Regions from separate parts of the Streptomyces sp. NPDC001717 genome, predicted to be linked through region 3. Evidence: riboswitches for the same ligand, from Rfam matches in the RefSeq annotation. Region 3 holds a riboswitch; each other region holds the start of a gene.
What was found. A riboswitch is a leader RNA that binds a small molecule or an ion and turns the genes downstream of it on or off. The one in region 3 is predicted to bind cobalamin.
Positions count from the first base shown of each region.

Region 1: it holds a riboswitch for cobalamin, as region 3 does, so the genes downstream of both, ACFYZL_RS20585 (energy-coupling factor ABC transporter permease) here and ACFYZL_RS37685 (acyl-CoA thioesterase) in region 3, are expected to answer to the same signal.
Region 2: it holds a riboswitch for cobalamin, as region 3 does, so the genes downstream of both, ACFYZL_RS11280 (5-methyltetrahydropteroyltriglutamate--homocysteine S-methyltransferase) here and ACFYZL_RS37685 (acyl-CoA thioesterase) in region 3, are expected to answer to the same signal.

Region 1 covers NZ_JBIAUK010000012.1:55,616-65,710, reverse strand. Annotated here, with positions in the region: gene ACFYZL_RS20610 (EF-hand domain-containing protein) at 206-418, shown strand; gene ACFYZL_RS20605 (PadR family transcriptional regulator) at 465-1,061, opposite strand; gene ACFYZL_RS20600 (ATP-binding cassette domain-containing protein) at 1,105-1,926, opposite strand; gene cbiQ (cobalt ECF transporter T component CbiQ) at 1,923-2,672, opposite strand; gene ACFYZL_RS20590 (energy-coupling factor ABC transporter substrate-binding protein) at 2,675-3,175, opposite strand; gene ACFYZL_RS20585 (energy-coupling factor ABC transporter permease) at 3,172-3,852, opposite strand; cobalamin riboswitch at 3,882-4,077, opposite strand; gene ACFYZL_RS20580 (flavodoxin family protein) at 4,097-4,846, shown strand; gene ACFYZL_RS20575 (hypothetical protein) at 4,849-5,352, opposite strand; gene ACFYZL_RS20570 (L-serine ammonia-lyase) at 5,460-6,842, opposite strand; gene ACFYZL_RS20565 (APC family permease) at 6,981-8,636, opposite strand; gene glyA (serine hydroxymethyltransferase) at 8,802-10,058, opposite strand; gene gcvH (glycine cleavage system protein GcvH) at 10,074-10,095, opposite strand, start outside.
Region 2 covers NZ_JBIAUK010000004.1:366,952-377,046, reverse strand. Annotated here, with positions in the region: gene ACFYZL_RS11285 (acyl-CoA dehydrogenase) at 1-844, opposite strand, end outside; cobalamin riboswitch at 1,079-1,305, shown strand; partial or broken gene ACFYZL_RS11280 (5-methyltetrahydropteroyltriglutamate--homocysteine S-methyltransferase) at 1,488-2,153, shown strand; partial or broken gene ACFYZL_RS11275 (SDR family oxidoreductase) at 2,155-3,015, shown strand; gene ACFYZL_RS11270 (cryptochrome/photolyase family protein) at 3,142-4,515, shown strand; gene ACFYZL_RS11265 (sigma-70 family RNA polymerase sigma factor) at 4,625-5,284, shown strand; gene ACFYZL_RS11260 (MerR family transcriptional regulator) at 5,256-6,239, opposite strand; gene ACFYZL_RS11255 (transglycosylase family protein) at 6,756-7,118, shown strand; gene ACFYZL_RS11250 (CPBP family intramembrane glutamic endopeptidase) at 7,248-7,964, shown strand; gene ACFYZL_RS11245 (alpha/beta hydrolase) at 8,001-9,779, opposite strand; gene ACFYZL_RS11240 (diacylglycerol/lipid kinase family protein) at 9,939-10,095, shown strand, end outside.
Region 3 covers NZ_JBIAUK010000044.1:40,914-51,008, reverse strand. Annotated here, with positions in the region: gene ACFYZL_RS37725 (CbtA family protein) at 1-47, opposite strand, end outside; gene ACFYZL_RS37720 (CbtB-domain containing protein) at 62-289, opposite strand; gene ACFYZL_RS37715 (hypothetical protein) at 562-903, opposite strand; gene ACFYZL_RS37710 (short-chain fatty acyl-CoA regulator family protein) at 956-2,380, opposite strand; gene aceA (isocitrate lyase) at 2,705-3,994, shown strand; gene aceB (malate synthase A) at 4,045-5,643, shown strand; gene ACFYZL_RS37695 (3-hydroxybutyryl-CoA dehydrogenase) at 5,640-6,512, shown strand; gene ACFYZL_RS37690 (hypothetical protein) at 6,552-6,674, shown strand; gene ACFYZL_RS37685 (acyl-CoA thioesterase) at 6,688-7,116, opposite strand; cobalamin riboswitch at 7,263-7,422, opposite strand; gene ACFYZL_RS37680 (SRPBCC family protein) at 7,693-8,187, opposite strand; gene ACFYZL_RS37675 (alpha/beta hydrolase) at 8,475-9,227, opposite strand; gene ACFYZL_RS37670 (SpoIIE family protein phosphatase) at 9,508-10,095, shown strand, end outside.

The sequences.
Region 1 (10,095 bases), on a different contig from region 3:
GGTGTGGCGGCAATGCCGTTACGTTATGCGTTGATCCCGGAGCGTGACAAGGGGGTGCCGCAATTGTTGGGTGGAATTATAGATTCCGCCTACCCGGGAGTTAATTGAATTTCTTTCTGCCGCTTGAACGGGACCCGCGGCGGCCACCGGTCCCGGCGGCCGCTACCCTGGGCCGGTCAACAAGCACCAAGAAGGGGTGGACCCAGTGGCGGACATCGAGAGCGCACGGGCGACGTTCGACAAGTTCGACGTAGACGGCGACGGCTTCATCACGGCCGACGAGTACAGCGCTGCCATGAAGGCGATGGGTGACGCGTTCGTCACCGCGGCGGTCGCCGACGCCGTTGTCGCCTCCAAGGACCTGAACGGCGACAAGAAGCTGAGCTTCGACGAGTTCTGGGCCTCCCTGAACAAGTAACACCCCACCGCACGCCCCCTCCCCGCCCGTCGGGGCGGGGGCGCGGTCATGCCGCGGGCCCCCCGGTCCCGCCGTCCCCGGCGCCACCGTCCCCGCTCCCGCCGTCCCCGGTCATGTCCTCGACCTCGGCCAGCGCCTCCTCCAGCCAGTGCAGCCAGAAGGTCTCCAGGGCGATCCCGCCGTGCAGCACGAGCCGGCGCAGCCGGTCCTCCACGGCGTCCCGCCCGGGCGGGAAGTCCTTCTCCTCGATGGCCTCGTACTGCGCCAACTGCCGCTGGTGCAGGTCCAGATGGCGCCGCAGTTCCGGTCCGAGCCCGTGCGGCCCCACGACGCCCGCCGCACGGATCCGCAGCAGCAGCGGATCCCGCATCGGCTTGGGGTCCTGGCTCTCGCCGACCCACCGCGCGAGCTCCGCGCCGCCCGCCGGCAGCACCTCGTACTCCTTCTTCTGCCCCCGCAGCGGCACCTCGCTGGGCAGCTCCCGGATCAGCCCCGCCTCCTCCAGCCGGCCCAGTTCCCGGTAGATCTGCTGGTGGGTCGCCGACCAGAAGTACCCGATCGACTTGTCGAACCGCCGGGTCAGCTCCAGCCCGGACGAGGGCTTTTCGAGCAGGGCGGTGAGGATGGCGTGCGGGAGGGACATGCCGCCATCCTAGATACGCGGGGTCCGTCGACCCCCCGGTCGGCTACTGCCAGGGGGCCAGCGCCTCCGGAATGCGGGGGCCGGGGGTGCGGGCGTCCAGGAGGCCGTGGGCGCGCAGGACGGCCGTCACGGCCGGGGACCAGGCCTGGCGCAGGCCCGCCTCGGACAGCAGGGACGGATCCGACAGGAGGGGCCCGGCCGGGCCCGTGCGGATGCCCGACGGGGTCAGCACCGCCGCGTCGTCGGCCCAGCGGACCGCCAGGTCCACGTCGTGCGTGGCCATCACCACCGTCGTCCCGGCCGCCCGCAGGCCCGCCAGGACGTCGAGGAGCCGCTCCTGCCCGTCCGGGTCGAGTCCGGCCGTCGGCTCGTCCAGGATCAGGACGCGCGGAGCCATCGCCACCGCGCCCGCGATCGCCGCGCGCTTGCGCTGCCCGTACGAGAGGAGGTGGGTCGGCCGGTCCCGCAACGCCGTGATGTCCAGGGCCGCCAAGGCCGAATCGACGCGCTCGCGGACCTCCGCCGCGGGCAGGCCCAGGTTCATCGGGCCGAAGGAGACGTCCTGCTCCACCGAGGCCGCGAACAGCTGGTCGTCCGGATCCTGTACGACCAGCTGCACCGCCGTCCGCAGCCGGGTCAGGCCCTTGCGGTCGTACGTCACCTCCGCGCCGTCGAGGTGCAGCGAGCCCGAGCCGGGCCGCAGGCCCCCGCTCAGCAGTCGCATCAGCGTGGTCTTGCCGGAGCCGTTGCGGCCCAGCAGCACCAGCGCCCGGCCCTCGGCGATCCCGAAGTCCACGCCGGACAGCACGGCGGGCCCGTCCTCGTAGGCGTACCCCGCGCCCACCAGCTCCACCAACGGCCTCACAGGTACAGCTCCTTCAGTACGAGGGTCACGGCCACCAGGGCCGAGAGCAGTGCGGCGGACGCCGCGAGGAAGCGCCAGGACAGGGCCGCCTCGGGGACGAGCACCCGCAGCGAGCCGTCGTAGCCCCGCCCGGCCAGGCCCGACTGGAGCCGCGCGGCGCGGTCGAAGGCCCGTACGAACGAGGTCGCGGCCAGGCCGGCCACCGAGCGCCAGGCCGCTGCCCGCCCGGTGTTCCCGAGGCGGGCCGCCTGGGCCTGGCGGATCCGGGCCAGGGAGTCGAGCAGCAGGAACGTGATCCGGTACATGACCAGGGCCACGTCGACCACCGGGGCCGGCACGCCCGCCCGCACCAGCCGGGGCAGCACGTCCGACACCGGGGTGGTGAAGGCGAAGAGCAGCACGCCGAGCGAGGCCGCCGAGGTGCGCAGCAGCAGCTCGGCGGCGTGCTGGGGCCCGCCGGGGGCCGGCGCGACCCAGCCGCCGGGCCCGCCGACCGAGACCAGCAGCGGCAGCGCCCCGGTGAAGCAGAAGCCGAGCGGGATCCGGAAGGCCCGCCACAGCTGCCGCCGGGCCACCCCGGCGGGCCCGAGCAGCACCGCCAGCGTGGCGGCCCCGACGATCGGCCCGCCGGGCCAGGCCGGCAGGCACACGGCGGTCACCGTGAGCCCGATGCCGAGCAACGCCTTCTCCAGAGGATGCCGCCACCGCCACCGACTGCTGTGCGCGGCGACATCGATGGGCAACACCGTCAGCGCCCCCCGCCGCCGCCCTCGGGCCCCGCGCCGGGCTCCGGGGCCGGCCCGGCGCCCGGGGTTCGGGCGGGAGCGGCGCCGACGGCGCCGCCGGCCGGACCCGCGGTGTCGCCGGCCTGGCCCGCGACGGCCTCGGCCTCCGCGGCGGTGCCCGGTGCCGGAGCGCCCGCTCCCTCGGCTGCCAGGCCCGCGGCAGCGGCGGCAGCGCCCTGTCGGCGGCCCTTGCGGAGGCCGAAGTAGTACGCCAGCACGCCGGCGCCCAGCGCCGCCTGGAGGGCGAACAGGGCCGATTCGATCTCCGCCGACGGGGGTTCGTACAGCGGCGAGAACCAGGGCTCGTAGTCCGGCTTCAGCTCGGTGATGGCCGCCTCGGCCTGCGCGTCGGCGCCCGTGAACGGCTCCTCCTTGCCCTCGCCGAGACCCAGCGCGAGCGGGAGCACGGCGAGCGCCGCCACCAGGAACAACAGCAGGGCGTTGATCTTCGCGTTCCTGCTCACCGGGCCACGGCCTCCTTCGTCTTCGCGACGCCGAGGCGGATCAGGTCCGACCGGCTCGACCGCATCAGCAGCCGCATCACCAGCACGGTCAGCAGCCCCTCGCTCACCGCGAGCGGGATCTGCGTCACCGCGAAGATCCCGCCGAACTTCCCGAGCGCGCCGAGGAAGCCCGTGCCCGGGTCCGGGAAGGCCAGCGCCAGCTGCACCGAGGTCACGCAGTAGGTGACCAGGTCGGCGACGAAGGCACCGAAGAACACGGTCACCATCAGCGGCACGTCGAGGCCCCGCAGCAGCCGGTAGATCCCGTAGCCCGCCCACGGCCCGGCGATGGCCATCGAGAAGACGTTGGCGCCGAGGGTGGTCAGCCCGCCGTGCGCCAGCAGCAGCGCCTGGAAGAGCAGGGTGATCGTGCCCAGCACCGCCATGACCGGCGGCCGGAACAGGATCGCCCCGAGTCCGGTGCCCGTCGGGTGTGAGCAACTGCCGGTCACCGACGGAATCTTCAGCGCGGACAGGACGAAGGTGAACGCTCCGGACGCCCCGAGCAGCAGCGTGCTCTCCGGATTGGCCTTCACCTCACGGGTGAGGGCGCGGACCCCGTGTACGACAAAGGGGGCGGACGCGACGCCCCAGGCGACCGCGTGCCATGGGGGAAGGAACCCCTCGGCTATATGCATGAGTAGGGAAGACCTCTCCAGCACCTCGTGGATGGACAGCGCGCCCCGGCCGGTCTCCTGGCTCACGGGTGCTGATGCCCGGGCCCCGCCTTCCCGGGGCCGTACGGTCTCCCGCGCGGTCCCAGTGGCTTCCCGTAGGAGTGGAGCCGGACTTCCCGATCACAGTGGCGAGGGCCGCACCGGTTTCCCACCGGTTTCCCGAACACCAAGGCCCACTGACCCTATCCCGTCCGGGTGCGGCCCGATGGCGCCACCTCCCGACCCCGGCCAGGCTGGGGGAGTGACTGCCGAACCGGATTACTCGAACCTCTCCGCCCTCTTCGTGAACTGCACGCTCAAGCGATCGCCCGAGGTCAGCAACACCGAGGGCCTGATCGACAAGAGCCGGGCCGTCATGGAATCGGCCGGAGCCCGCACTTCCGTCATCCGTGCCGTCGACCACGACATCGCGACCGGCGTCTGGCCGGACATGACCGAACACGGCTGGGAGACCGACCAGTGGCCGGTGCTCTACAGCCAGGTCATGGACGCCGACATCCTCGTGCTCTGCGGCCCCATCTGGCTCGGCGACAACAGCTCCGTGATGAAGCAGGTCATCGAACGGCTCTACGCCTGCTCCTCGATCCTGAACGAGCACGGCCAGTACGCCTATTACGGGCGGGTCGGCGGCGCGCTCGTCACCGGCAACGAGGACGGCGTCAAGCACTGCGCCATGAACGTCCTCTACAGCCTCCAGCACCTCGGCTACGCGATCCCGCCGCAGGCCGACGCGGGCTGGATCGGCGAGGCCGGACCCGGGCCGTCCTACCTCGACCCGGGCTCGGGCGGCCCCGAGAACGACTTCACCAACCGCAACACCACCTTCATGTCGTGGAACCTGATGCACCTGGCCGCCCTCCTCAAGGGCGCGGGCGGCATCCCGGCCCACGGCAACCAGCGCTCCCTGTGGGACGCCGGCTGCCGCTTCGACTTCCCGAACCCCGAGCACCGCTAGGTTCAGCGGGCGATGTCCACGACGAACCGTTCCGGGGAGTGCAGCGGGAAGGCGCGGTAGTAGGGCAGCGTGTCGAAGGCGGCGCCGAAGGTCACGTACCCCTCGAAGTCCCCGGTCAGCGCGATGCCCTTGAGCTTGGGCAGGTCGATCCTCTGCAGCCGGGGCCCGAGGTAGACGTTCCCGCCCGCGTCGTCGTGGGCGGCGGCGGGATGGAGGCGGATCTCCAGGAAGTACCTCCCGGGCAGCGGCACGGGCGCGCCGGATCCGTCGTGGACCAGTTGCGGGACGGGGGTGACGGTCGCGGTGGGGACGTACCCCCGGATGTCGATGACGATCCGGTCATAGGTGGGGTGCCCGGCCCAGCGGGCGTTGACCACGAGCGGGCTGCCGGACTGCGCCCGGGTGGCGGTGGTGGCCGTGGCGGCCGGAGCGGCGAGCGAGAGCCCCACGGTGAGCAGGACACCGGAGGCCAGGGCCGCGATCCGGCGGAGATGGGTGTGGATCATGACGTCCCCTCGATTCACGGGAGACGGGGACTGGTACACAACGAAGGACGCCGGGAGCGGAACCACTGGTTCCGCTCCCGGCGTCCTCGTGTGCCGGAGCTACCGGATCAGCACTCGATGACGTTGACCGCGAGGCCGCCGCGGGCCGTTTCCTTGTACTTGATCTTCATGTCCGCGCCGGTCTCCTTCATGGTCTTGATGACCTTGTCGAGGGAGACCTTGTGGCTGCCGTCGCCGCGCATCGCCATCTTGGCCGCGGTGACGGCCTTGACCGCCGCCATGCCGTTGCGCTCGATGCACGGGATCTGCACCAGGCCGCCGACCGGGTCGCAGGTCAGGCCCAGGTTGTGCTCCATGCCGATCTCGGCCGCGTTCTCCACCTGCTCCGGGGTGCCGCCCAGCACCTCGGCGAGGGCGCCCGCCGCCATCGAGCAGGCCGAGCCGACCTCTCCCTGGCAGCCGACCTCGGCGCCGGAGATGGAGGCGTTCTCCTTGAACAGCATGCCGATCGCACCGGCCGCGAGGAGGAAGCGGACCACGCCGTCCTCGTCCGCGCCCGGCACGAAGTTCATGTAGTAGTGCAGGACCGCGGGCAGGACCCCGGCCGCGCCGTTGGTGGGCGCGGTGACGACCCGGCCGCCCGCCGCGTTCTCCTCGTTGACCGCCATCGCGTAGATCGTGGTCCACTCGCTGCGGTGCATCATCGGGTCGCCCTCGGTGCGCAGCTGGCGCGCCGTGGAGGCGGCCCGGCGCTTGACCCGCAGGCCGCCCGGCAGGATGCCCTCACGGGACATGCCGCGTGCGACGCAGGCCTGCATGACGCGCCAGATCTCCAGGAGGCCCTCGCGGATCTCCTCCTCCGTGCGCCAGGCCTTCTCGTTCTCCAGCATGAGGGAGGAGATCGACAGGCCGGTCTCGTTCGCCAGGCGCAGCATCTCGTCGCCGGAGCGGAAGGGGTGCTTCAGCACGGTGTCGTCGAGCTTGATCCGGTCCTCGCCGACCGCGTCCTCGTCCACGACGAAGCCACCGCCGACCGAGTAGTACGTCTTCTCCAGCAGCGGCGTGCCGGCCGCGTCGTACGCGAAGAGGGTCATGCCGTTCGCGTGGTAGGGCAGCGAGCGCCGGCGGTGCAGGATCAGCTGGTTCGGCTCGTCGAAGTCGATCTCGTGGACCTCGCCTATCTCCGTGCCGAGGAGGCGCAGGCGGCCGGTCTTGCGGATGCGCTCGACCTCGTCGTCCGCCGTCTCCACGTTCACGGTGCGCGGGGAGTGGCCCTCCAGGCCCAGCAGCACCGCCTTGGGGGTGCCGTGGCCGTGGCCGGTCGCGCCGAGGGAGCCGAAGAGCTCGGCCCGCACGGACGCCGTCTGCGCGAGTACGCCGTCCTTCTTCAGCCGCATCACGAACATGCGCGCCGCGCGCATCGGACCGACCGTGTGGGAGGAGGAGGGGCCGATGCCGATGGAGAAGAGGTCGAAGACGGAGATGGCCACTGGCGGACTCCCTTGTCTGCTCGTGGGGTGGGAGGGGGCAGGAGAGGTGTATTGCGGATTTTGTCCGGCAGGCGAGCTTATCGCGGTGACGTGAACAGCTCGTCTGCCGGACGAGGTGGTGTGCGTTACGCGGACGGGTCAGGCGGGTGCCGGTTCACGCTCCGGAGCCGGTACGTCGCCGCGCGCGGCCACGTTGGCGTCGAGGATCGGGTCGGGGCCGGGCAGGCCCGCGTGGTGGGCCCGGACGCCCGCCCGGACGGCCCAGAAGTACGTACCGAGGGCCATGGCCGCCACCAGGGCGATGTCCACGCCGCCCGGGATGGCGCCGCGGCCGCCGAAGTCGGCCGAGCCGAGCCAGGAGAGCAGGGACAGGGCGCCGAGGAAGAAGACGATCCACCAGGCGGGGGCGAACTGACGGGCCAGGTCGCGCTCGCCCTTGCGGGAGAGCACCAGTGCCGCGATCGGGGCGGCCGTCAGGGTCAGGGCGGTGACGATGCCGGTGTTCGGCCACTTCGACCAGTACAGCGCGCACGCCGCGAAGACGAAGGTCAGCGGGCACAGGACCGTCGCCGCCGGGAGGCGGAACGGGCGGGGCAGAGCGGGCTTCGTACGGCGGAAGACGCCCACCGCGACCGGACCGATCAGGTACGAGATCACCATGGCGGCCGAGATGATCGGCGCCAGGGTCTTCCAGCTGTGGCCGACGGTGACCAGCAGCAGGACCGAGAAGCCGAGGTTCATCCACATCGCCGGGCGAGCGGTCCCGTAGACGGGGTGGGTCCGGGCGAGCCGCTTGGGGAAGAAGCCGGTCTCGGAGAGGTTCCGGACCATGTACGCGGCCGAGGCCACGTTGGCGATGTTGGAGCCGGCGGGGGAGATGAAGGCGCCGAACTGGAGCATCACCACCACCCAGTGGATCATCAGCAGCTTGGCGAGCTCGGCGAACGGCGAGTTGAAGTTCACGCCCGACCAGCCACCGGCCCGCGCCAGGTGCTCCGGCGGGACGGAGCCCAGGAAGGCCGTCTGGAGGGCGAGGTAGATGACCAGGCCCAGTGCGAGCGCGCCGACCAGGGCGATCGGGATGGCGCGGCCGGGGTTCTTGGCGGCGCCGCCGAGGTTGACGACGGCCTGGAAGCCGTTGAAGGCGAAGACCACGCCGCAGGTGGTGACCGCGGTCAGGACGGCGGTCCAGCCGTTCGGGGCGAAGCCGCCGTGGGCGGTGAAGTTGGAGGTGTGGAAGCCGGAGGCGATCAGCGCGACGACGGCGAGCACCGGGATCGCGAACTTGACCAGGGTGAGGAGCGAGTTGATCTTCGCAAGCAGCTGGACCGACCAGTAGCAGGACAGCCACAGCAGCACGGTCAGGACCAGCGCCACCGCCATGCCGAAGGCGGTCAGCCGGTGGGACCCGGTGTCCACCAGGTCCTTGGCCCAGCCGAAGCTCCAGGAGGACATGTACTGGGTGGCCGCGATCGACTCGATCGGGATCAGCGAGGCGACCGCGATCCACACCGCCCAGCCCGTGATGAAGCCGAGCACCGGGCCGTGCGAGATCGATCCGTAGCGGGCCATGCCGCCGGGGATCGGGTAGGCGGCGCCCACCTCCGCGTAGGACATGGCGATCATGCCGATGAAGACCGCGCCGATGACCCAGGCCACGAGCGCCGCGGGGCCGGCCACCTGGGCGGCCGTACCGGCGCCGAAGAGCCAGCCCGATCCGAAGATCGAGCCTATGCCGATCATGACCAGCGCGAAGAGGCCGAGTCCCTTCTTGTCGGCTGCGCTCATGTCCATGAGGTGCGTTCCGTCCTGCCAGGGGATGTCGTACTGCTCTTATTCGGACCCTATGTGCCATTTTTTGGTGGATTCAGTGGCAATGGGCCGCATCCGCCTGGGGCTTTGGTCATGAGAAGGGCCCGACCCTGTGGAAACCAAGGCCGGGCCCCTTCAGGCCGTTGCCTAGAGCGACGGGTACAGCGGGAACTTCGCGGCGAGCGCGGAGACGCGCGCCTTGAGGTCCGCCGCGTCGTACTCCGGCTTCAGGGCCTGCGCGATGATCTCGGCGACCTCGGTGAACGCCTCGGCGTCGAAACCGCGGGTGGCCAGGGCCGGCGTACCGATCCGCAGACCCGAGGTGACCATCGGCGGCCGCGGGTCGTTCGGGATGGCGTTGCGGTTGACCGTGATGCCGACCTCGTGGAGGCGGTCCTCGGCCTGCTGGCCGTCCAGCTCGGAGTTGCGCAGGTCGACCAGGACCAGGTGCACGTCGGTGCCGCCGGTGAGGACGTCCACGCCCACGGCCTTGACGTCGTCCTGGACCAGACGGGCGGCGAGGATCTTCGCGCCCTCCAGGGTGCGCTCCTGGCGCTCCTTGAACTCGGGCGAGGCCGCGACCTTGAAGGAGACGGCCTTGGCCGCGATCACGTGCTCCAGCGGACCGCCCTGCTGACCCGGGAAGACCGCGGAGTTGATCTTCTTGGCCAGCTCCTGCGTCGACAGGATGACACCGCCGCGCGGACCGCCGAGGGTCTTGTGCGTGGTGGTGGTGACGACGTGGGCGTGCGGCACCGGGTTCGGGTGCAGGCCCGCGGCGACCAGACCGGCGAAGTGCGCCATGTCGACCATCAGGTACGCGCCGACCTCGTCCGCGATGCGGCGGAAGGCGGCGAAGTCCAGCTGACGCGGGTAGGCGGACCAGCCGGCGACGATCAGCTGCGGCTTGGACTCCTTGGCGAGGCGCTCGACCTCGGCCATGTCGACCTGGCCGTCCTCGCCGACGTGGTACGGGACCACGTTGTAGAGCTTGCCGGAGAAGTTGATCTTCATGCCGTGGGTCAGGTGACCGCCGTGGGCCAGGTTCAGGCCCATGATCGTGTCGCCCGGCTTCAGCAGCGCGAACATCGCGGCGGCGTTCGCCTGCGCACCGGAGTGCGGCTGCACGTTCGCGGCCTCGGCGCCGAACAGCGCCTTGATCCGGTCGATGGCGATCTGCTCGACGACGTCGACGTGCTCGCAGCCGCCGTAGTAACGGCGGCCGGGGTAGCCCTCGGCGTACTTGTTGGTCAGGACGGAGCCCTGGGCCTCCATGACGGCGACCGGAGCGAAGTTCTCCGACGCGATCATTTCGAGGGTGGACTGCTGGCGCACGAGCTCGGCGTCGACGGCTGCGGCGACGTCGGGGTCGAGTTCGTGAAGAGGGGTGTTCAGTACGGACATCAGGATCCCCTGGGGTCAGTTACCGGCGGTGAGTGCG
Region 2 (10,095 bases), on a different contig from region 3:
ACAGGTCCGGTTCCTCGCCGGGCGGTCGGTGGGCGCGACCGCGCCTGCTGAGGTCTCGGGCTTCGGTGAGGGCGCCCTCGGCGATCCCGAGGCCGACGTGACACAGGGCGAGTCGGAGCGCCGGCTCGGCGAGTGCGGTGAAGGGCGCGGTCGACTCCTCGTCGTGGGGCCTGCGCCCGAGCACCTGCTCGGGCGTGACGGCGACCCCTTCGAGGACGAGGTCGCCCGCGCCGGCGACGCGCTGGCCGAGGCGGTCGTGGGCGGGTTCCACGGTCACGCCCTGCGCGCCGGGCGGGATCCGTACGACCAGGACGTCACCGGTGCCGGTACAGACGGCGTCCAGCACGATCCGGTCGGCGACGGCCGCCGCCGTGTGCACGGACCGGCGGCCGTTCAGGACGTAGCCCGAGCCGCGGGGCCGCAGCGCGAGGTCCGGTCCGGCGGAGTCGTCGTCGGGCGTCGGATTGCGCACCGAGCCGGTCCACAACCACTGCCCGCGCACCGACGCCGCCTCCACGTCGGCGGCCTGGAGGAGGCCGGAGTAGAAGCGCGCGCTCCAGGCGTGCGCGTAGTGGCGGGCGAGCACCTCGCCGACCGATCCGTCCGCCGCGGAGATCTCCCGTATGACGGCGCACGCGGTGTGCCAGTCCGTCCCGCGGTCCGGCCCGGGCGGGGTGAGGGCCGCCGGCAGGCCGGCCTCGCGCAGCCGCGCCGTCTCGTCGACCGGCGGCCTGCCCGCCCGGTCGCGGGCGACGGCGTCCGCGGCGAGGTCGTCCGCCACGTCGCGAGCGGTGCGCAGGAGGACGTGGCGCTGCTCTTCGGCGGACCGGACGGCGGTGGTCATGTGGGCTACTCCGGAGCGTCGTCGGGCGGTCTCGGCCGGGCACCGGATGCCGTCCAGCCGAATCCCACATTCCCTATCGGATTGATAGGAATACTCTCCGAAGGCGTCCGGCTCGGCAAGACCATGGCCGAATGGTGGACACGTCCGTCTTGGAACGAGAGACGGTCGGGGGCCGTGTCGCAGCTCACGGTCCGACATGCGCCAACCCGTCCCCACTTCCGGTGCAGTCGACCTAAGGTGGGCCACGCAGCTGGTTCGCCCCCGTCCGCCAGGCGGGACGCGTCGCAAGAGGGAACCCGGTGGGAATCCGGGACTGCCCCGCAGCGGTGAGCGGGAACGACCGCCGTCATACGCACTGGGACCGGAGCCGGTCCTGGGAAGCGACGGCCAGTAGGTGCCCGCCGGGAGACCGGCAGGCGTGCCCGCGAGTCCGAAGACCTGCCCGTTGCCCGTGCGCGATCGACCGCGCACGGCCTCCCGGTGACCTCGTGGGCGGGTCGGCGTGCACCTCGGACGGGACCTCCCCGTCGCGTACCCGGAAACAGCCGGACGTGCGCGACCACGAAGGTCCGCCCGTTCCGGCACCCCTTCGCGCCCTCGGCCCCACCGGGTCCATGGAGACACGCTCGCGAAGGAGAGTTCCGTGACCACCAAGTCCGCAGCCGCGGCAGTACGGGCCACCGTCCACGGCTACCCCCGGCAAGGGCCGGACCGCCGGCTGAAGAGGGCCGTCGAGGGCTACTGGAAGGGCCGCACGAGCGCCGAATCCCTCCGGGAGACCGCCCGCGACCTGCGCCGGGCCAACTGGGCGCAGCTGACCGGGGCGGGCATCACCGAGGTCCCGACCGGCGACTTCTCGTACTACGACCACGTCCTGGACACCAGTGTCATGGTCGGCGCGATCCCCGCCCGCCACCGCGCCGCCGTCGAAGCCGACGCCCTCGACGGGTACTTCGCCATGGCGCGCGGCACGCAGGACGTGGCGCCGCTCGAGATGACCAAGTGGTTCGACACGAACTACCACTACCTGGTGCCAGAACTCGGCCCCGACACCGTGTTCAGCGCCGACCCCGCCAAGCAGGTGGGCGAGTTGAAGGAGGCGCTCGCCCTCGGCCACACCGCCCGCCCGGTCCTGGTCGGCCCCGTGACGTACCTGCTCCTCGCCAAGCCCGCACCCGGCGTCGACGCCGGCTTCCTGCCGCTGACCCTGCTCGACCGGCTGCTGCCCGTCTACGCCGAGGTCCTCGCCGAACTGCGCGCCGCGGGCGCCGAATGGGTCCAGCTCGACGAACCGGCCCTGGTCCAGGACCATCCTCACCTACCACGACATGATGGTCCGGTACGCGTCCGTCGCCGGGCTCCCGAAGCGGCTGATCGTGCCCGTCCCCATGCTCACCCCGGGCCTGTCCAGCCACTGGATCGGCCTGGTCACCCCCGTGCCCGCCGCCCTCGCCCGGCCGCTCGCCGAGTCCCTGCGGTACGAGGTGGTGTGCGCGGAGCACGACATCGCCGCGTACGTGCCCGACCGGCCCGACACCCCGGCCTCCTTCGACCACGCCCTCGCGCTCGCGCTCCAACGCGTCCAGGAGGCCCGGGTCACCACCCGCTGGTCCTCCGCCCTGCTGCCCGGAGCCCCCAGCGACCCCCTGCCCACCGACCCGGACTGGGCGGGCGGCAGCCTCTACACCGACGAACGCGAGCGCACCGTCGACGCCGACCCGCACGCCCTGTGGCAGGTCATCGAGGGGATCGGCGGCGAGAACGGCTGGTACTCCTTCCCGCTGGCCTGGGCCGTACGGGGCTGGTTCGACCGGCTCGCCGGCGGTGCGGGGCTGCGCCGCGGGCGGCGCGACGCCCAGCGGCTCCGCGTCGGCGACGCCCTCGACTTCTGGCGGGTCGAGGAGATCGAGCGGGGCATGCTGCTGCGGCTGCGCGCCGAGATGAGGCTCCCGGGGCTCGCGTGGCTGGAGATGCGCGCCGAACGGGACGACACGGGCCGCACCCGCTACCGCCAGCGCGCGCTCTTCCACCCGCGCGGACTCGCGGGCCAGGTGTACTGGTGGAGCGTGGCACCGTTCCACGCCGTGGTCTTCGGCGGCATGGCCAGGAACATCGCGCGCACGGCGGAGCGGGCCGTCGCCGACCGGACGGAGCAGGGCGTGCCGGGCTGAGGTGCCCGCATCCAGGGCGCCCCCGCACACGGAAGGGGAGTGGAGCACACCAGCACCAGCACAGCAGCCCGCCGGGCGAGCCCCCCCCAACGGCCCGCCCGGCGGCCGATCCCCGGGAGTGGCGCCATGACCGTCTCCGTCGTCCTGTTCACCTCCGACCTCCGCGTGCACGACCACCCGCCGCTGCGCGCCGCCGTGGACGCGGCGAGCGAGACCGTGCCGCTGTTCGTCCGCGACCCGGCCGTGGACCGGGCCGGCTTCGCGGCGCCCAACCGGCTCGCCTTCCTCGCCGACTGCCTGACCGACCTCGACGCCGGACTGCGCGAGCGCGGCGGCCGGCTCTTCGTGCGCGGCGGCGACACCGTCGCCGAAGTGTGCGCGGTCGTACGGCAGTCCGAGGCCGACGAGGTCCACATGGCCGCCGATCACTCGGCGTTCGCCCGGGCCCGGGAGGCGCGCCTGCGCCACGCCCTCGAGTCCGAGGGACGCCGCCTCTACGTGCACGACGCCGTCACGACCGTGGTGCCGCCGGGCGACGTCACGCCGCAGGGCTCCGACCACTTCGCCGTCTTCACCCCGTACTTCAGGCGCTGGTCCGCCGAACCGCTCAGGACCCCGCTCGCGGCGCCCAGGACCGTACGGGTTCCCCACGGGCTGCGCTCCGAGCGGCTGCCGACGAGCGCCTCCGTGGCGGACGTCTCCGAAGGACTGGCCACCGGCGGGGAGACCGAGGGCCGCCGCAGGCTCGGGGCCTGGATGTCGCGGCACGCCGACGCCTACGAGGAGCGCCACGACGACCTCGCGGGCGACGCGACCTCGCGCCTCTCCCCGTACCTCCACTTCGGCGCGGTGTCGCCGACCGAGGCCGTGCACCGGGCGCGGTCGCGCGGCGGCGCGGGTGCCGAGGCCTTCGTACGGCAGCTGTGCTGGCGGGACTTCCACCGCCAGGTGCTCGCGGCCCGCCCGGCGACGGCGGTCGAGGACTACCGGACCCGGCACGACCACTGGCGGCGGGGCGCGGACGCCGAGGAGGACTTGAAGGCCTGGCGCGACGGTCGGACCGGGTACCCCGTGGTGGACGCCGCTCTGCGCCAACTCGCCCACGAGGGCTGGATGCACAACCGGGGACGGCTGCTCGCGGCCTCCTTCCTCAGCAAGACGCTCTACGTCGACTGGCGGGAGGGCGCCCGGCACTTCCTCGACCTCCTCGTGGACGGAGACGTCGCGAACAACCAGCTCAACTGGCAGTGGGTGGCCGGAACGGGGACGGACACCCGCCCCCACCGGGTCCTCAACCCCGTTCTCCAGGGCAAGCGTTACGACCCGTACGGCGCCTACGTGCGCCGCTGGGTCCCGGAGCTCGCGGAGCTTCCCGGTGCCGCGATCCACGAACCCTGGAAGCTGAAGGGCCTGGACCGGGCCGCGTACGACTACCCCGACCCGATCGTGGACCTCGCCGACGGCCTCGCCCGCTTCCGGCGCGCCCGCGGCAGGGACTGAGCGGGGGACGTCGAATACGACGCACGATCGATGCGTGTTGAGCGGCCTCCTCCGATGGCCGGAGGCTGGTGACGCGGGGACCACCCGGCACCGGCAGGAGGACGCGCACATGACCACGCCAGACCCCGAATCGCCGAACGCGGTGTACGAGGCGACGTCCGCGACGGTGACCGACGCGGTGCCCGAGGCGGTTTCGGACGAGGAGATCGGCCGGGGGCTCGTTGCGGGTGACGAACGCTGCCTGGTCCTCGCCCACCGTCGCTGGGGGCGGCTCGTGCACACGCTCGCGGCCCGGGCCCTGGGCGACCCGCGGGAGGCCGAGGACGTCACCCAGCAGGTCTTCCTCGCGGCCTGGCGGGGCCGCGCCGGATACCGTCCCGAGCGCGGGCCCGTACCGGCCTGGCTGGTCGGCATCACCCGGCGCAAGACCGCCGACGCCCTCACCGACCGGACGCGCCGGCTCGACCTCGTCGCCGCCGCGGGCGCGGCGCTGCCGCCGCCCGACGGCACGGGGGAGGGCACCGAGCACGTCCTCGACCGGGTCGTGGTCACCCGGGAACTCGCCCGCCTGCCGCGCGTCCAGCGCGACGTGCTGACCCTCGCCTACTTCGGGGACCTGACACAGGCGCAGATCGCCCACCGCACGGGACTGCCCCTGGGCACGGTCAAGAGCCATGCCCGCCGGGGCCTCATCCGGATGCGCCACAGTCTCGTGGCCGGGGCCGTACCGACCACCCTGATCAGCGGGGCACAGGCCTCGCACTGCTGAGGCCACGGCCGGCCGTCGGCTCCGCGTACCCGCGCGCGAGGACGTCGAGCGCCTCGCGCAGGCTCCCGGGGCGCAGCATGCCCGCCTCCACGGCGCGGCCCGCCCAGCCCGGCCCGGCGAGCAGCACCCGGGGGTGCGTCCGCGCCCCCTTGACCCCGAAGGAGCGCCCGGCGACATGGCGGGCGAGGGAGTGGTTCGCGGTGGACCGCGCCTGGGACCAGAGGACGACGGCGGCGGGGCCCAGCCGCCGCACGGCGGCGTCGAGCGCCTCGGCGGGCACGGCCGCGCCCAACATCCGGGTGGGCAGACCGCGTTCGGCGAGCCCCGAGGCCAACGCCTCCAGGGGAAGGGTGTGTTGCTCGGCCGGTAGGCACGAGAGGAGCACCGGGGGAGCGTCGGGCACGGACCCGTGTCCGGCGGGCGTGATCTGCCGGAGCGCCGTCGACACGTGCCAGGACAGCAGGTGTTCCACCTCGACGTACTGGTCCCCGGAGGACTCCCACTTGCGGCCCACCGCGTGCAGGGTCGGGACCATCACGTCCTCCCAGGCCGTGACGAGGCCGTGGCTCGCCACGGCGTCACGGAGCAGGGAGTCGAGGGTGGGGCCGTCGAGCCGGACGGCGGCGCGGGCGAGCCCCCGGCGCACGTCACCGGTCGGCAGCCCGCCGTCCGGTTCCCGCTGCGGGGGGCGGGCGGCGGCCGGTACGGGGATCGGGCGCCCGCGGCCGGCCCGGGCGACCCGCGCCGCTTCGGCGGGGGGCACGCCGGAGGCGGTGAGTCGGCACATCTCGTCCAGCACGGCCACGTCCCCGGCCGTCCAACGCCGGTGCCGACCGTCCTCCCGGGCCGCGGGACCGATGCCGTACCGCTGGTCCCACGAGCGCAGCGTGGTCGGTGACACCCCGAGGTGCCGGGCCACCGCCCCGGTGGTGAGGCCGTGTGCCGTATCGGACATGGGACCAGCTTACGACGCACGAACGATGCGGGCACGCCGGAGGAAGGCGAGCGGCTCCGGCCGGAGGCACGACGGGCCCTGGGGGCTCCCCGGGGCCCCTTCGGGCGACGGACCGGGCGGATCGACCAACTCGACTGTCCTGACGCATGATTGACGTACCGTCAATTCGGCCAGGCGTGCGCGGGCGGAGGCTCTCGCCGGCGCGGTCGGGGGCGCGCCCCGGCCCGGTCGGCAACGCGTCGCGCATGCGGGATTCGGGGCGCGCGGCCGCCCCGCGGGCGGTCGTTCGGCGTCCGACCGGCGCGACATCCCGGCCGTACCGCGCCGGTGGCCGGGTACGGACGGCTCCAGAGGGGCTTTGGAGCGTCCGTTCGGGTGGCGTCATCCGTTCGCCGACGGCAAGTGCCGCTGGAAGCGCGTCGGTCCGTGCTGTGCTGTGGCCTCGGTCCGAACGGGGGCCGAACGCGGGCCCGCCCGCTGTCGTGGCAGGCCCGCCCCAACAGCGAAGGAGGACTGATGTCGCGCCACGGGAAGGACTGGAGAAGTCGGAGCGTGATCGGCCAACTGCTGGCCTCTGTCGTGTTGTTGACCGTGACCTTGTTGGATGCCTCCGGTGCCCACGCCGCAGCCGTCCACTCCAAACCCGACACCGACTGGGACGCCATCGCCCGCTGTGAATCGAGCGGGAACTGGCGGGCGAACACCGGCAACGGCCACTACGGCGGACTGCAGTTCACCCAGTCGAGCTGGAACGCGGCAGGAGGCCGCAAGTACGCACCCCGCGCCGACCTCGCCACGAAGGCCGAGCAGATCGCGACCGCGAGGAGACTCGCCAAGATCCAGGGCATGGGTGCCTGGACCTGCGCACGACGCCGCTGACGGAGACCGCTCCGACAGGGCTCCCGGGCCGTCCTGTCGGAGCGGTTCCGGCCGGACGCGCCCACGGTGGGCCGCGGTTGCCCTCCGCGTCCGACCCTCCGCCCGTCATCGACCGAAGGACAAGACCGGATGCCGCAGAGCCGGTTCCCGAGACGGATCGGCACCTGGCCGGCCGTCGGGCTCACGGTGGCCGTTCTCGTCGCCGCCAACCTCCTCCTGCACCGCTGGAGCGGCCCGGTCGGCCTGGTGGCGGCCGTGGTGGTCAGCGCCCTGCTGCTCGGGGTGCTCCGCTGGGCCGGCGGTACCCGCGCGGACGCGGGCCTGGCCCCCGGCACACTGGCCCGCGGGGCCCGTTGGGGGCTGGCCCTGGCAGCTCTCGTCGCCGTCGTCTACCTGGCCGGGGCCCTGCTGCCGCCCACCAGGGTGCTGTTCGAGGACCGGCGGTACGAAGGGATGAGCGCGGGCGGGCTGCTGCTGCGCGTGCTCGTCACGGTCCCCGTCGGCACGGTCCTGGTGGAGGAGGTGGCCTTCCGCGGCGTGCTCTACGGCCTGGTGGACCGGGCCCGCGGCGCGGTCTGGGCGACCGCCGTGTCGAGCCTGCTGTTCGGCCTCTGGCACGTCCTGCCGTCCCTGCACCTGGCGACGGCGAAACCGGCCCTGACCCCGGTCTTCGGCGACTCTGCGGCCGGGGCCGGCCTGGCGGTCGCGGGGGCCGTGCTGTTCACGGCGGCGGCCGGGGTCCTCTTCTGCGAACTCCGCCGGCGCAGCGACAGCCTGCTGGCTCCCATGGGGCTGCACTGGGCGGTCAACGCGTTCGGCTACGTCGCCGGGTACCTGCTGCGCTGACCACCCGGCGGCGAAGCGCCGGAGGGGCGGTCCGGGTCAGCCCTGCGGCTGGATGATCTCCCTCAGCCGGTCCAGGTCCTGCGCCGTGAACCCGCTGGGCCGCATGACCGCGTTCCAGCCGTCGACGTACGCGGCCTTGTAGGTGTGGCCGTGGCCGTCCGGTACGCCGGTGGAGAACGGCAGGTCGGCGGTGACCTGCCAGAAGGTCACGAAGGGCATCCAGACCATGGAGCCGAGCACGTCCGTGCCGGGCTTCTCGTGGATCCAGTCGGGTTCGGAAAGGGCCAGGCTCGGGCTCCACCAGACGATCGGGTCGGACGGGTGCATCAGGTACAGCACGCGCGTGCCGTCCCACGGCCGGTCCGCCGGCGGGATCCCGGTGGTGGGGTCGTCGGTGAACCGTACGGTCCGCCCGTCCTTGTAGACCGGCTCGATCTCGGGACTCCCCGCCTCGCGGTCGTCGCTGAACTCGCGGAACAGGGTGTTGAAGTTGGGCGGACCGGCGAACAGGGTGCCGGCGGTGCGGTTGCGCAGGTCGGCCTCCCCGCTGAAGGCGGTCTCGCCGCCGAACGACCCCAGGCTCTCACCGGCCACGAACAGCCGTGGCCGCCGGTCGTGGGGCAGCTTGGACCAGACGTCGTACACCGCGTCGAAGAGGTCCCGGCCCGCCGCGCGCGCCTTGGACTGGTCGACGAGGTAGGACAGCCATGACGGCAGGTACGAGTACTGCATCGCCACCGTGGCGGAGTCGCCGTCGCCGAGGTACTCGAACGAGTCCACGGCGGCGGGATCGACCCAACCGCTCCCGGTGGTCGTCATCACGAGCAGGTTCTCGCGCGCGAAGCCGCCCGCCCGTTCGAGGTCCGCGACGGCCCGCTCCGCCCGGGCCTCGGTGCTGTCGGCGGTCTCCAGCCCGGCGTAGGCCCGGACGGGCTCCTGAGCCGGGCGGTGCGTGAACGCGCCGATCTGCGCGGCCGTCGGTCCGCTGCCGGTGAAGGCCCGGCCCTGCCGGCCCAGCGAGTCCCACGGAATCAGGGAGCCGGGCCCGCCCGAGCGCAGGACGGTCGTCGGCTGGTGCACTCCCTCCGGCGTCTCCGTGTCGCGCACGGAGAACGCCTCGTTGGCCGCGTTCACGAAGCCGCCGAGCAGCACCCCGCTGACCACGGACCACGCCAGACCCACCACCACGACCCAGCCGACCACCCGCGCCGCCCGCGGGCCGATCCAGCGCCCGAGCAGCCCGGCGGCCCAGTGGTACAGGCGCCGCAACCCCCGCCCGGCCACCAGCAGCAGCCAGAGGACGAGAGCGGCGATGAACGGGCAGGCGACGGCGGTGAGGACGTTGTAGTCGGTGACCCCCATCAGCCCGCGGATCTGGTGCTGCCAGTACTGCCCGAACCCGAAGGAGAGGCCGAACAGAACGATCGCGCTGATCAGCAGCACGCGCCACGACCCGCGCGAGGCGGGCCGCGGGTCCCGGTCGGCGAAAGCGCGCCACACATAGGCCGCGAGCACACCGAGCCCGGCCCCGATGGCGGCGCTGATTCCGCAGATCAGCCCTTGGAGCACCCCGCCGCGGGGCAGCAGCGACGGGGTGAAGGACAGACACGCCAGCACGAGCGCGCCCCAGCAACCGGGCAGCGAAAGCCGGGGCGACCACCCGCGCTTGCCGGAACCGGGGGAGGGGGAAGGCTCACCGCGCCCGGCCGCCGCCCGCCCGTCGTCCTCGCGCGGCGAGGGGCCGTCCGCCGCGGACGGAGGGCCGTCCGCAGGAGATGAGGGGGACGACGGGGATTGCGGCGGGTCATTGGTCATGGCTGACCTCCAGGGAGGCTGACCTCCAAAGAGATGGTCCCAAGCCCCGGCCGGTCCTGCCATTCGGCCCGAACCGGCGTCCACGAAGGACGTGCCGCGCACAGGAGCCGCTCGTACCCTGAAGTGAACGCCGGCGCCGAAGCGGTGGGAGGTTGCCCCATGAGTACGCGGTGGGCCGCGCGTCTGGCCCTGGTGGCGGGCGCGGCGGCGATCGTGGTCCTGGTGCTCTTCGGCGGGCTGCGGAGCCTCCTGCTCATGGGCGTGGGGTGGGCCGGGCTCCTCCTCACGGTGGCGGGCGCCTGGTGGATGGTCACCC
Region 3 (10,095 bases):
GCGAGCATGCCGCGGACCAGGAGACCTCTGACGGTGGAGGCGTACATGGTGCGTGCGCCTCTCAGTGGCAGGGGAAGCCGAGCAGGTGACGGCCGTCGTGCACCCACTCGTGCACGCCCTCACCGGAGAACACGGCGGTGGCACCCTGCTCGGCGCCGACGAAGTACAGGGCCACGAGCATCAGGAGACCGACGAACAGCGCCCAGGGCAGGACGGCCTTCACCGGCAGCGGAGCCGACGGCGAGACGGCGGGGGTGGGAATGGCGGCGGGGGCGAGGGCCTCGGCCATGGTGGAACCTCCTCGGGGAACAACGCGTCCCATGTGGTGGTGCGGAACGACGGTCCGAGGGTCTGACTCGCCGCGACCGCCACCCCTGGAGGTGTCGTCGCAGCACACAGTGGCGCGACCATGCCGGATTCACACCGGGCTTCCGTCTCGCCGTCGTCGCTATGTGCAGATGTCGGCGTGACGCTACAGCCCGGCGCGCCGTCGCACCAAGCGGATGAGTCCTTGATCACAGGCGAGCGCGGCCGTGTCCTCCTCGAACCGTGCCCGCGGCGTCACCGCCCGTCCGGCTGTCGCGGGCGCCTCACCGCCGCCCCGGACCGCCGTTCGGCACGACGAGGGAGCCAGGACTTCTCCTGCTCCGACAGGGGCGGCTCGGGCGCTCGCAGGCCCGTGTCGTCGTAGACGGCGATCGGGTCATCCGGCGCCGACCAGGAGCCGACCGTCACCAACCGGTATGCGAACTCCCCGCCTTCGGGAAGCGGAACCGCGACGACCGGCGGCGCCGGCGGCCCGGGCACGCACCGGCCGACGTCTTCGGCGTACGGTCCGGCACCGAACAGTGCGTGCATCCACCCCTGTGGTGGCGTTCCGGTCAGATCGAAGACGTCTTCCATGCCTCCCCTCGTCGAGGCGACGATAGCCGGCGAGGGCGCAAGGAACCCCACCTCAAGCTCGGCCGGACGACTTCCGGCCTTCGTCCCGAGACACGGGATAGGGGACGAACGTGCTGCTGTTCTCGTCGACGGCCAGGGTTCGGCCGAGGGGCGGGACCGCGCGTTGCGGGCAGTCCAGGCGTTCGCAGAGCCGGCAGCCCATGCCGATCGGGGTGGCCGCGGCGGCGTTGTCCAGGTCGAGGCCGTCCGAGTACACGAGCCGGGGCGCGTGGCGGATCTCGCAGCCCAGACCGATGGCGAAGGTCTTGCCGGGTTCGCCCCACCCGCCACGGTGCCGGGTGACGGCCCGGGCGGTCCACAAGTACCGCTGTCCGTCGGGCATGGCGGCGACCTGGACGTGGATCCGGCCGGGCGCGGCGAAGGCCTCGTACACGTTCCAGAGCGGGCAGGTGCCGCCGGCCCGGGAGAAGTGGAATCCGGTGGCGGACTGCCGCTTGGACATGTTGCCGGCCCTGTCGACCCGGACGAAGGAGAACGGGACCCCGCGCAGCCGGGGGCGTTGCAGGGTGCTCAGGCGGTGGCAGACGGTCTCGTAGCCGAGGCCGAAGTGGTCGGTGAGCCGTTCGATGTCGTAGCGGAACTTCTCGGCCGCCGTGTGGAAGGCCCGGTACGGGAGGATCAGCGCGGCGGCGAAGTAGTTGGCGATGCCGATGCGGGCCAGGCCGTGGGCGGGGGAGCCGGGCGCGAAGTCCTCGGTGGCGAGCCGGTCCAGCTCGCCGCCGTACTCGACCAGGGCGAGCTGGGTGGCCATGCGGAACGCCTGCTGGCCCGGGCGGAGCCGGCTGGACAGGTGCAGGACGCGGGACGTGCCGTCGAAGTGGTGGAGGCGGTCGGAGTCCGCGACGAGCCGGATCCCGTGGTGCTCGGTGAGGCGCTGCGAGAGCACCCGGATGACCTCTCCGGGGCGGATGCCGATCTCCTGGGCGAGGGTCTCGGCGGCGAGGTCGGTGTCGTGGAGGTAGTTCTGGCGGCGGTAGAAGAACTCGCGGATCTCCTCGTGCGGTGAACGCGGCGCGGCCGGGCCTCCGTTGCGGCCGTCGGCGGTGTCCGCGAGCCGTTCGGCCAGTACGTGGCCGCGCCGGCCCAGGTCCAGCAGGACCGCGGCCACCGCGGGCATCCGCGTGGCCAGTTCGGCCAGGTCGGAGGGAGAGACGCGGGCCGCGGCGATCTCGCCCGCCAGGGCCTCGCGCAGGTCGGCGACGAGGCGGCTGGTGTCGCGTTCCGAGAAGAACCCGGGGTCCACGCCGAACGCCTCGGTCAGCCGCAGCAGGACGGGCACGGTGAGGGGCCGGGAGTCGTGCTCCATCTGGTTCAGGTAGCTGGGGGAGATGGCCAGGACGCGTGCCAGCTCGGCCTGGCTCATCCGGCGCTCCTCGCGCAACCGCCGCAGCCGCGCACCCGCGTACGTCTTGCTCACCTGGCTCCTTCGACCTCGCCCGCCAGTGGTTCAGCGTACGCACGAATCCGCCGATCCCGAGCTTCGCAAGCTTGGCAATTGTGCCGCGGAAGATTCGCAGAAGTTGGCAGATGTACCTCATTGATGGCACTGCGTGCCGCTGTCAGAGTCTGACGTGCGGCCCACCGGATCTCGAACGGCCGGGCGGACACAGAGGGCTCAACTCGCGCCTTCGCGTGTGTGGTTCCGGCAGCCGCAGTCCCTATCACGGCACAGAGTGCCAATCTCTCGTCGTCAGGGACGGGACGTTGGCAGACCAAGCGACCCATGGAGACGGTGATGGTCATGGCAGACACCAACACGACGAAGGCGGCGGCCGAGCGGCTCAGGCAGCGGTGGGCCGACGACCCGCGATGGGCGGGCATCGAGCGGACCTACACCGCCGAGGACGTCGTCCGGCTCTCCGGCAGCGTTCGAGAGGAGCACACCCTCGCCCGCCGCGGCGCCGAGCGGCTGTGGCGGCAGCTCCACGACCTCGACTACGTCCACGCCTTGGGCGCCCTGACCGGTGGCCAGGCCGTGCAGCAGGTCCGGGCCGGGCTCCAGGCGATCTACCTGTCCGGCTGGCAGGTGGCCGCCGACGCCAACCAGGCCGGCCACACCTACCCCGACCAGTCCCTCTACCCGGTCAACTCGGTCCCGCAGGTGGTGCGCCGGATCAACAACGCGCTGCTGCGAGCCGATCAGATCGCCACCGCCGAGGGCGGCGCCGACACGACCGACTGGCTCGCCCCGATCGTGGCCGACGCCGAGGCCGGGTTCGGCGGCCCGCTGAACGCCTTCGAGCTGACGAAGGCGATGATCGCGGCGGGAGCGGCCGGCATCCACTACGAGGACCAGCTCGCCTCCGAGAAGAAGTGCGGCCACCTCGGCGGCAAGGTCCTCGTCCCCACCTCCCAGCACATCCGCACCCTCAACGCCGCCCGCCTGGCCGCCGACATCGCCGACACCCCGACCCTGGTCATCGCCCGCACCGACGCCCTCGCCGCGAACCTGCTGACCAGCGACGTGGACGAGCGCGACGCGCGGTTCTGCACGGGCGAGCGGACCGCGGAGGGCTTCCACCGCGTCCGGAACGGCATGGCACCCGTCATCGCCCGCGGCCTCGCCTACGCCCCGTACGCCGACCTCATCTGGGTCGAGACCGGCACCCCGGACCTCGCCCAGGCCCGCGAGTTCGCCGAGGCGATCCACGCGCGGTACCCGGATCGGATGCTCGCCTACAACTGCTCGCCGTCCTTCAACTGGAAGGCGACCCTGGACGACGACCAGATCGCCACGTTCCAGAAGGAGCTGGGCGCCATGGGGTACAAGTTCCAGTTCATCACGCTGGCCGGCTTCCACTCCCTCAACCACGGCATGTTCGACCTCGCCCGGGGCTACGCCGAACACGGCATGACCGCCTACGTCGACCTCCAGGAACGCGAGTTCGCCGCCCAGCAGCACGGCTTCACCGCGGTCAAGCACCAGCGCGAGGTCGGCACCGGCTACTTCGACCTGGTCTCCACCGCCGTCAACCCCGCCTCCTCCACCACCGCCCTCACCGGTTCCACCGAGGAAGAGCAGTTCCACTAGTGCCCCGGCCGGCACCAGGACGCCCCGCCCCACCCTCGTCAGGAGACCGCATGACCACCGCCACCACCGCCACCACGCACCGGGTCCGGGTCCTCGCGGCACCCGGCGACCGCCACGACGAGATCCTCACGGAGGAGGCGCTCGACTTCATCGGCCGCCTCGACGCGGCGTTCGCGCACCGCCGCCTGGACATCCTCAAGGAGCGGCTCCGGCGCAAGGACCGCCTGGTCGCGGGAGCACCAATGGACTTCTCCCTCACCACGGCCGCCATCCGCGCCGACCCCGACTGGCGCGTGGCCCCTCCCGCCCCCGGGCTGGAAGACCGCCGGGTGGAGATCACCGGCCCGCCGGAGCGCCGGATGACGGTCAACGCGCTCAACTCCGGTGCCCGGGTGTGGATGGCCGACTTCGAAGACGCCACCGCCCCCACCTGGGACAACGTCATCGGCGGCCAGCTCAACCTGCTCGACGCCATCGAGCGCCGCATCGACTTCACCACGCCCGAGGGCACGGAGTACCGCCTCGGCGAGGACCTGGCGACCATCGTCGTCCGCCCCCGCGGCTGGCACCTCCTCGAAGAACACCTGGAGATCGACGGGCGACCCGTCCCCGCTTCGCTGGTCGACTTCGGGCTGTACTTCTTCCACTGCGCCCAGCGTCGGATCGACGCCGGGCAGGGCCCGTACTTCTACCTCCCCAAGCTGGAGAACGCCGGCGAGGCACGCCTGTGGAACGACGTCTTCGTCCTCGCCCAGGAACTCCTCGGCATCCCGCGCGGCACCATCCGCGCCACCGTCCTCATCGAGACCGTCACCGCGGCCTTCGAGATGGAGGAGATCCTCCACGCCCTGCGCGAGCACAGCGCCGGCCTCAACGCCGGCCGCTGGGACTACCTGTTCAGCATCGTCAAGACCTTCGGCCACCGGCCCGACTTCCAGCTCCCCGACCGCGCCCAGGTCACCATGACCGCCCCTTTCATGCGGGCCTACGCCGAACTCCTCGTCCGCACCTGCCACAAGCGCGGCGCGCACGCCATCGGCGGCATGGCCGCCCACGTGCCGGCCGATGACCCCGACGCCGACAGGGCTGCCCTGGCCAAGGTCCGCCTGGACAAGGAACGAGAGGCCGAGGACGGCTTCGACGGCTCCTGGGTCGCCCACCCGGCGCTCGTTCCCGTCTGCCGCGAGGTCTTCGACACCGTTCTCGACGGACGGCCCCACCAACTCGACCGGACCCGCGAGGACGTGGACGTCCGCGCCGCCGACCTGCTCTCCGTGCGCCGCATCAGCGCGCCACCCACGCCGGATGGGGTGCGCGCCAACGTGGCCGTCTCGCTGCGGTACTTCGAGGCCTGGGTGCGCGGCCGCGGAGCGGTCGCCCTCCACGGCCTGATGGAGGACGCGGCCACCGCCGAGATCGCCCGCGTCCAGCTCTGGCAATGGCTGCGTCACCGGAGGATCGACCGGGACGACCTGCTCGCCGTGCTCGACGAGGAATGCGCCGCGCTCACCGCGGAGCGGCCCTTCGCCCTTATACCGGAGGCCAGGGCCGTACTGGAGCGGGTCGCCCTGGAACGCGACCTGCCGGCCTTCTTCACCCTCGACGCCTACAGCCGTCACCTGGTCCGCCGCGGGGAGGTGCGGTCATGAGCGCCTCCATCCGCCGGGTCGGCGTCGTGGGAGGCGGTCAGATGGGCGCCGGCATCGCCGAGGTCTGCGCCCGCGCCGGACTCGACACGGTCGTCTGCGAGGCGGACGGCGCGGCCGCCCGTGCGGCGCGCGAGCGGGTCGCCGTCTCCCTCGAACGCGCCGTCCGGCGGGGCAAGCTCGACCGGATCTCGGCCGAGGACGCCCTCGCCCGCCTCGTCTTCACCGGCAGCCTCGACGACCTCGCCGACCGGCAGCTCGTCGTCGAAGCGGTGACCGAGGACGCGGACGTCAAGATCGAGACCTTCGCCGCGCTGGACAAGATCGTCGAAGACCGCGCGGCGATCCTCGCGACGAACACCTCGTCCCTGCCCGTCATGCGGCTGGGCATGGCCACCGGGCGTGCGGACCGGGTCGTGGGCCTGCACTTCTTCAACCCGGTGCCCGTCCTCCCGCTGGTCGAGGTCGTCTCCTCGCTGCACACCTCCCACGAGACCGCGCAGACGGTGGAGGCCTTCGCTCGGGAGACCCTGGGCAAGACGGCGATCCGCTCCCAGGACCGGGCCGGCTTCGTCGTCAACGCCCTACTCATCCCCTACCTGCTGTCGGCGATCCGGATGGCCGAATCCGGCTTCGCCACCCCGGCGGACGTCGACGCGGGCATGGAACTCGGCTGCGCCCACCCCATGGGGCCGCTCAAACTCGCCGACCTCATCGGCCTCGACACCATCGCCGCCATCGCGGAGTCGCTGTACGACGAATTCAAGGAACCCCTCCACGCGCCGCCGCCGCTGCTGATGCGGATGGTGCAGGCCGGGCTGCTGGGCCGCAAGACGGGCCGAGGGTTCCACACGTACGACCGGGACTGCTGAGGGGCCCGGTGCCGCGGCCGGGCCGAGGGTCCCGGCGGCGTGTGGTGGAAGGGAGCGCGGCGGGGTGGTGTCCGCCGCGCCGCCCGCAAGGCCCGCTCCCGGGCCCCGGACCGCTTCGACCACTCGCCCGAACGCGTGGGCGAGGAGCGGGCCGGGGCCTGACAGCGGAACCCGCCTACGCCTCCAGGAGACCGGGAACCGCGCGCGGCCTGCCCTCGGAGTCGATCGCGACGAAGGTCAGGAGTGCGTTGGCCACCTCGGTGGCGGGGGTGGTGGTGGCGTTCCAGCGTTCGGCGGTGACGCGAACGGCCACCGTCATCGAGGTCCGACCGGCGCGTTCGAGCACGGCGTGGACGGTGAGGAGGTCCCCGGCGCGGGCGGGGGCGATGAACGTCATGCGGTCCACGGAGACCGTCACGGCCGGTCCGTCGGCATGGCGGCCCGCCGACGCCGCGGCCGCGTCGTCCATGAGCTTCATGACGACCCCGCCGTGGATGGTGCCGTACAGGTTGGTGTCGTGCTCGCTCATGATGTGGGCGAGGGTCACACGGGAGTCGGCCGGCGCCTTGTGGGCGCGGGTGCCTGAAGTGATGTCCGTGGTCACGGAACTCTCCTTCGCGAGTCGTGGCTCGACCCGGTGGCGTACCCGGGGCGCGAAGGAGCGGCGGGACCGGTGGGGTGCCCGCTGCCGCCGGCCCGCCCACGAGGCCCTCGGGTCTCCGTACGCGCTCGTCGCGCACGGGCAGCGGCAGGTCTTCGGACTCGCGGGCACGTTCCCGTACGCACGACGCGTACGGGGCGTCTACTGGCCGTCGCTTCCCAGGACCGGTTCCGGTCCCAGTGCGTATGACGGCGGTCGTTCCCGCTCACCGCTGCGGGGCAGTCCCGGATTCCCACCGGGTTCCCTCTTGCGACGCGTCCCGCCTGGCGGACGGGGGCGAACCAGCTGCGTGGCCCACCCTAGGGCCTGTCGTCAAACTCCCGTCTGCCCCGCGACGCCTGGCACGCGCTCTCGCCGCACCGGGCGGAAGCCCGAGTACGTCCAGTACGCGGGCTTCCGCCCGGCGCACCGAGAGCACGCACCAGACGCCGCGGGGCCGCCCTCCGGGCGACGACGGGAGTTTGACGACAGGCCCTAGTGCCCTACGTCTCACGTCCCCGTCGGGAGGCGCCGGCTCCGTCACGTGCGGGGCGCGGAGGTTCCGGCCGCGCCGGACGTCGCGCTGCCGGGGCCCAGCTCGGCGTGCTCGCGCACCGCGATCCGAGCCAGCTTCGTGAGCATCATGCCGTTGCGGACCGCGACGACGTAGTCGACGGGGAGGCCGTGCATCCGCGTGCCGGGGCCCCGGAGGGGGTGCCAATCGAGGGTGAAGAGGGTGTGCTCGCCCCAGGGGATCAGCTGCATCGCGATGCGCGCCGCACCGAAGGATCCGGCCTTCGCTTCCAGTTGCAGGCGGTGCAGTGGTTCGCAGATGCGGACGACGCAGGTGTCGTCGAGGGTGAGGGGCCCGACGCCGACGCGGACCTTCAGCCGTGCGCCGACGTCCGGCCAATGCGGGTCCACGGCGAGGACCTGCTGGGTTCCCGTCACCCACTCCCCGTAGCGGTGGCCGTCGGACAGCAGGTCCCACACTTCGGACGGCGAGCTGAGGATCAGACGACGGTTCCGGGCCATGATCACGCTCCTGGAGGAAGGGTGGCCCGGCTCGCCGGGAGGCCCCGGAGCACCGGGCGCCCCTCCGGCCGCCCCGGGGGCTTGGCTTCCAGCGTCATGCCGAGCCCGGCGTCTGCGCAGCCCGAGGACTCCGGACGAGTGATACGACCACTCATCCGATCAGGGCTACGACCTGCCCCTTCCCGAGATCTCGGCGACAGCGGTCGGCACGGAACCGGCACGGGGCGTGGGGGTGCCCGCTCGGGCCGACAGCACCTGCCGTCCGAGGCCTGCCCGACCGCCGGGTCTCACGTCAGGTGCCGGGTGAAGAACCGGGCCGCGGCCTCCCCCGCGTGCTCGGGAACGCCGGTGTGCCCGCCCATGTTGGCGAGCAGGGTCTTCTCCGTGGAGCCGAAGGCGTCGAACAGGTCCAGGGCCGCCTGCCGGTCGTTCCCTTCGTCGTCCCACTGCAGCAGGACATGCAGCGGAATGGTGACCTGGCGGGCCTCGTCGTACATGGCGCGAGGGACGAAACTGCCCGCGAACAGAACGGCGGCCGAGATGCGCGGCTCGACCACCGCCAGCCGGGTGCCGATGGAGATCACTCCCCCCGAGTAGCCGACCGGGCCGCCGATCTCGGGCAGCGCGAGGAGGGCGTCCAGGGCGGCTTGCCATTCCGGGACCGCCTTGTCGACCAGCGGGAGGACGAGCGCGTCGATGATCTCGTCGGTCACGGGCTCGCCGGCGTCCATCGCCCGGCGCAGGTCGGCGCGGGCCTGCTCGGCGGCGGGCCAACGGGGCCGGTCGCCGCTTCCGGGGAGCTCGATGGTCGCCGTGGCGAAGCCGTTCGCCGCGGAGTGCCGGGCCCGGGCCGCCAGCCGCGGGTACGTCCTGCGCAACCCGAGGGGAGGCGGACTCTGCAGGATCAGCGGCGTCGGCGCGGACGCGGGTGAGGCTGCGGACGCGGGCGCGGGCGTCCACAGGATGCCGGGGATCTCGCCGAGGGTGAATTCGCGTTCGAGGACGCCGTCGTCGAGGCGTTGCTCGGAAGTGAAATGCACGGTCGTGCCTTTCGGGAGTGCTGCTGAGCGGCGCTCCCGGACGACCTATCGCCCGACCGTGACCCCGGAGGAGAGCACCCATGTCGATACTGCGTTCACGGGTACCACCTCCTCGTTCTCTCGCACGGCCTCCGGCAAAGTAGCAGGGGCCGCAGTGTTCCGCCAACGGGTTTGCGGAGGGTCCGCGCAGCGCGGGGCGGCACCGGCCCTCCGGGCGCGCGTTCCGACTCGCCCGGATGGTCCCGGGAGCGACAGCATGGAGGGAGGGGCGGCCGGCGCGATGCCTCGGGAGGAGGCGACACGGGCAGTGACCAGTGATGGCTTTGCGTTCTGCGGCGCCGAGCTTGCCGCTGTCTACGTGGTCGCCGACCAGGGCAGGGAACTGCATCTGGCCGAGCTGACCGGCAACCTCGGTGTCCTCTACGGGCTGCCCGCGGTGCTCGCCGTGGACGGCCATTCGCCCGCCGCCACGGCCTTCCGCTCCGGCCGCCCGCTGTGGCTGGCTCCCAAGGAACTCGCCACGTTCATCGAGGAGGATCCCCACCACGTCCCCACCCGGGTCCGGGACGGTGGCCCCAACTCGCCGGCCAGGACCTCGCTGGGCGCGCTGCCACTGGGACACGGCGACCAGGATCTCGGGTGTCTGATCGTGGCGGGGGTGGTCGGAGGCGGCTTCAGCGCCGACGACCGCAGCCTTCTCGAGCTCTACGCCGATCAGGTCGCCGCCGGACTCCAATCGGTCGCCGCTCGCTCCGCCGGACGTGCGGCCCCGCAGGTGCATCTGGGACAGTCCCTGGTGCCGGAACAAGGCGGCGCCTTCATCCTGGAACTGAGCACCGGCCGCATGGAGGCCCACGCGAACGTCCTG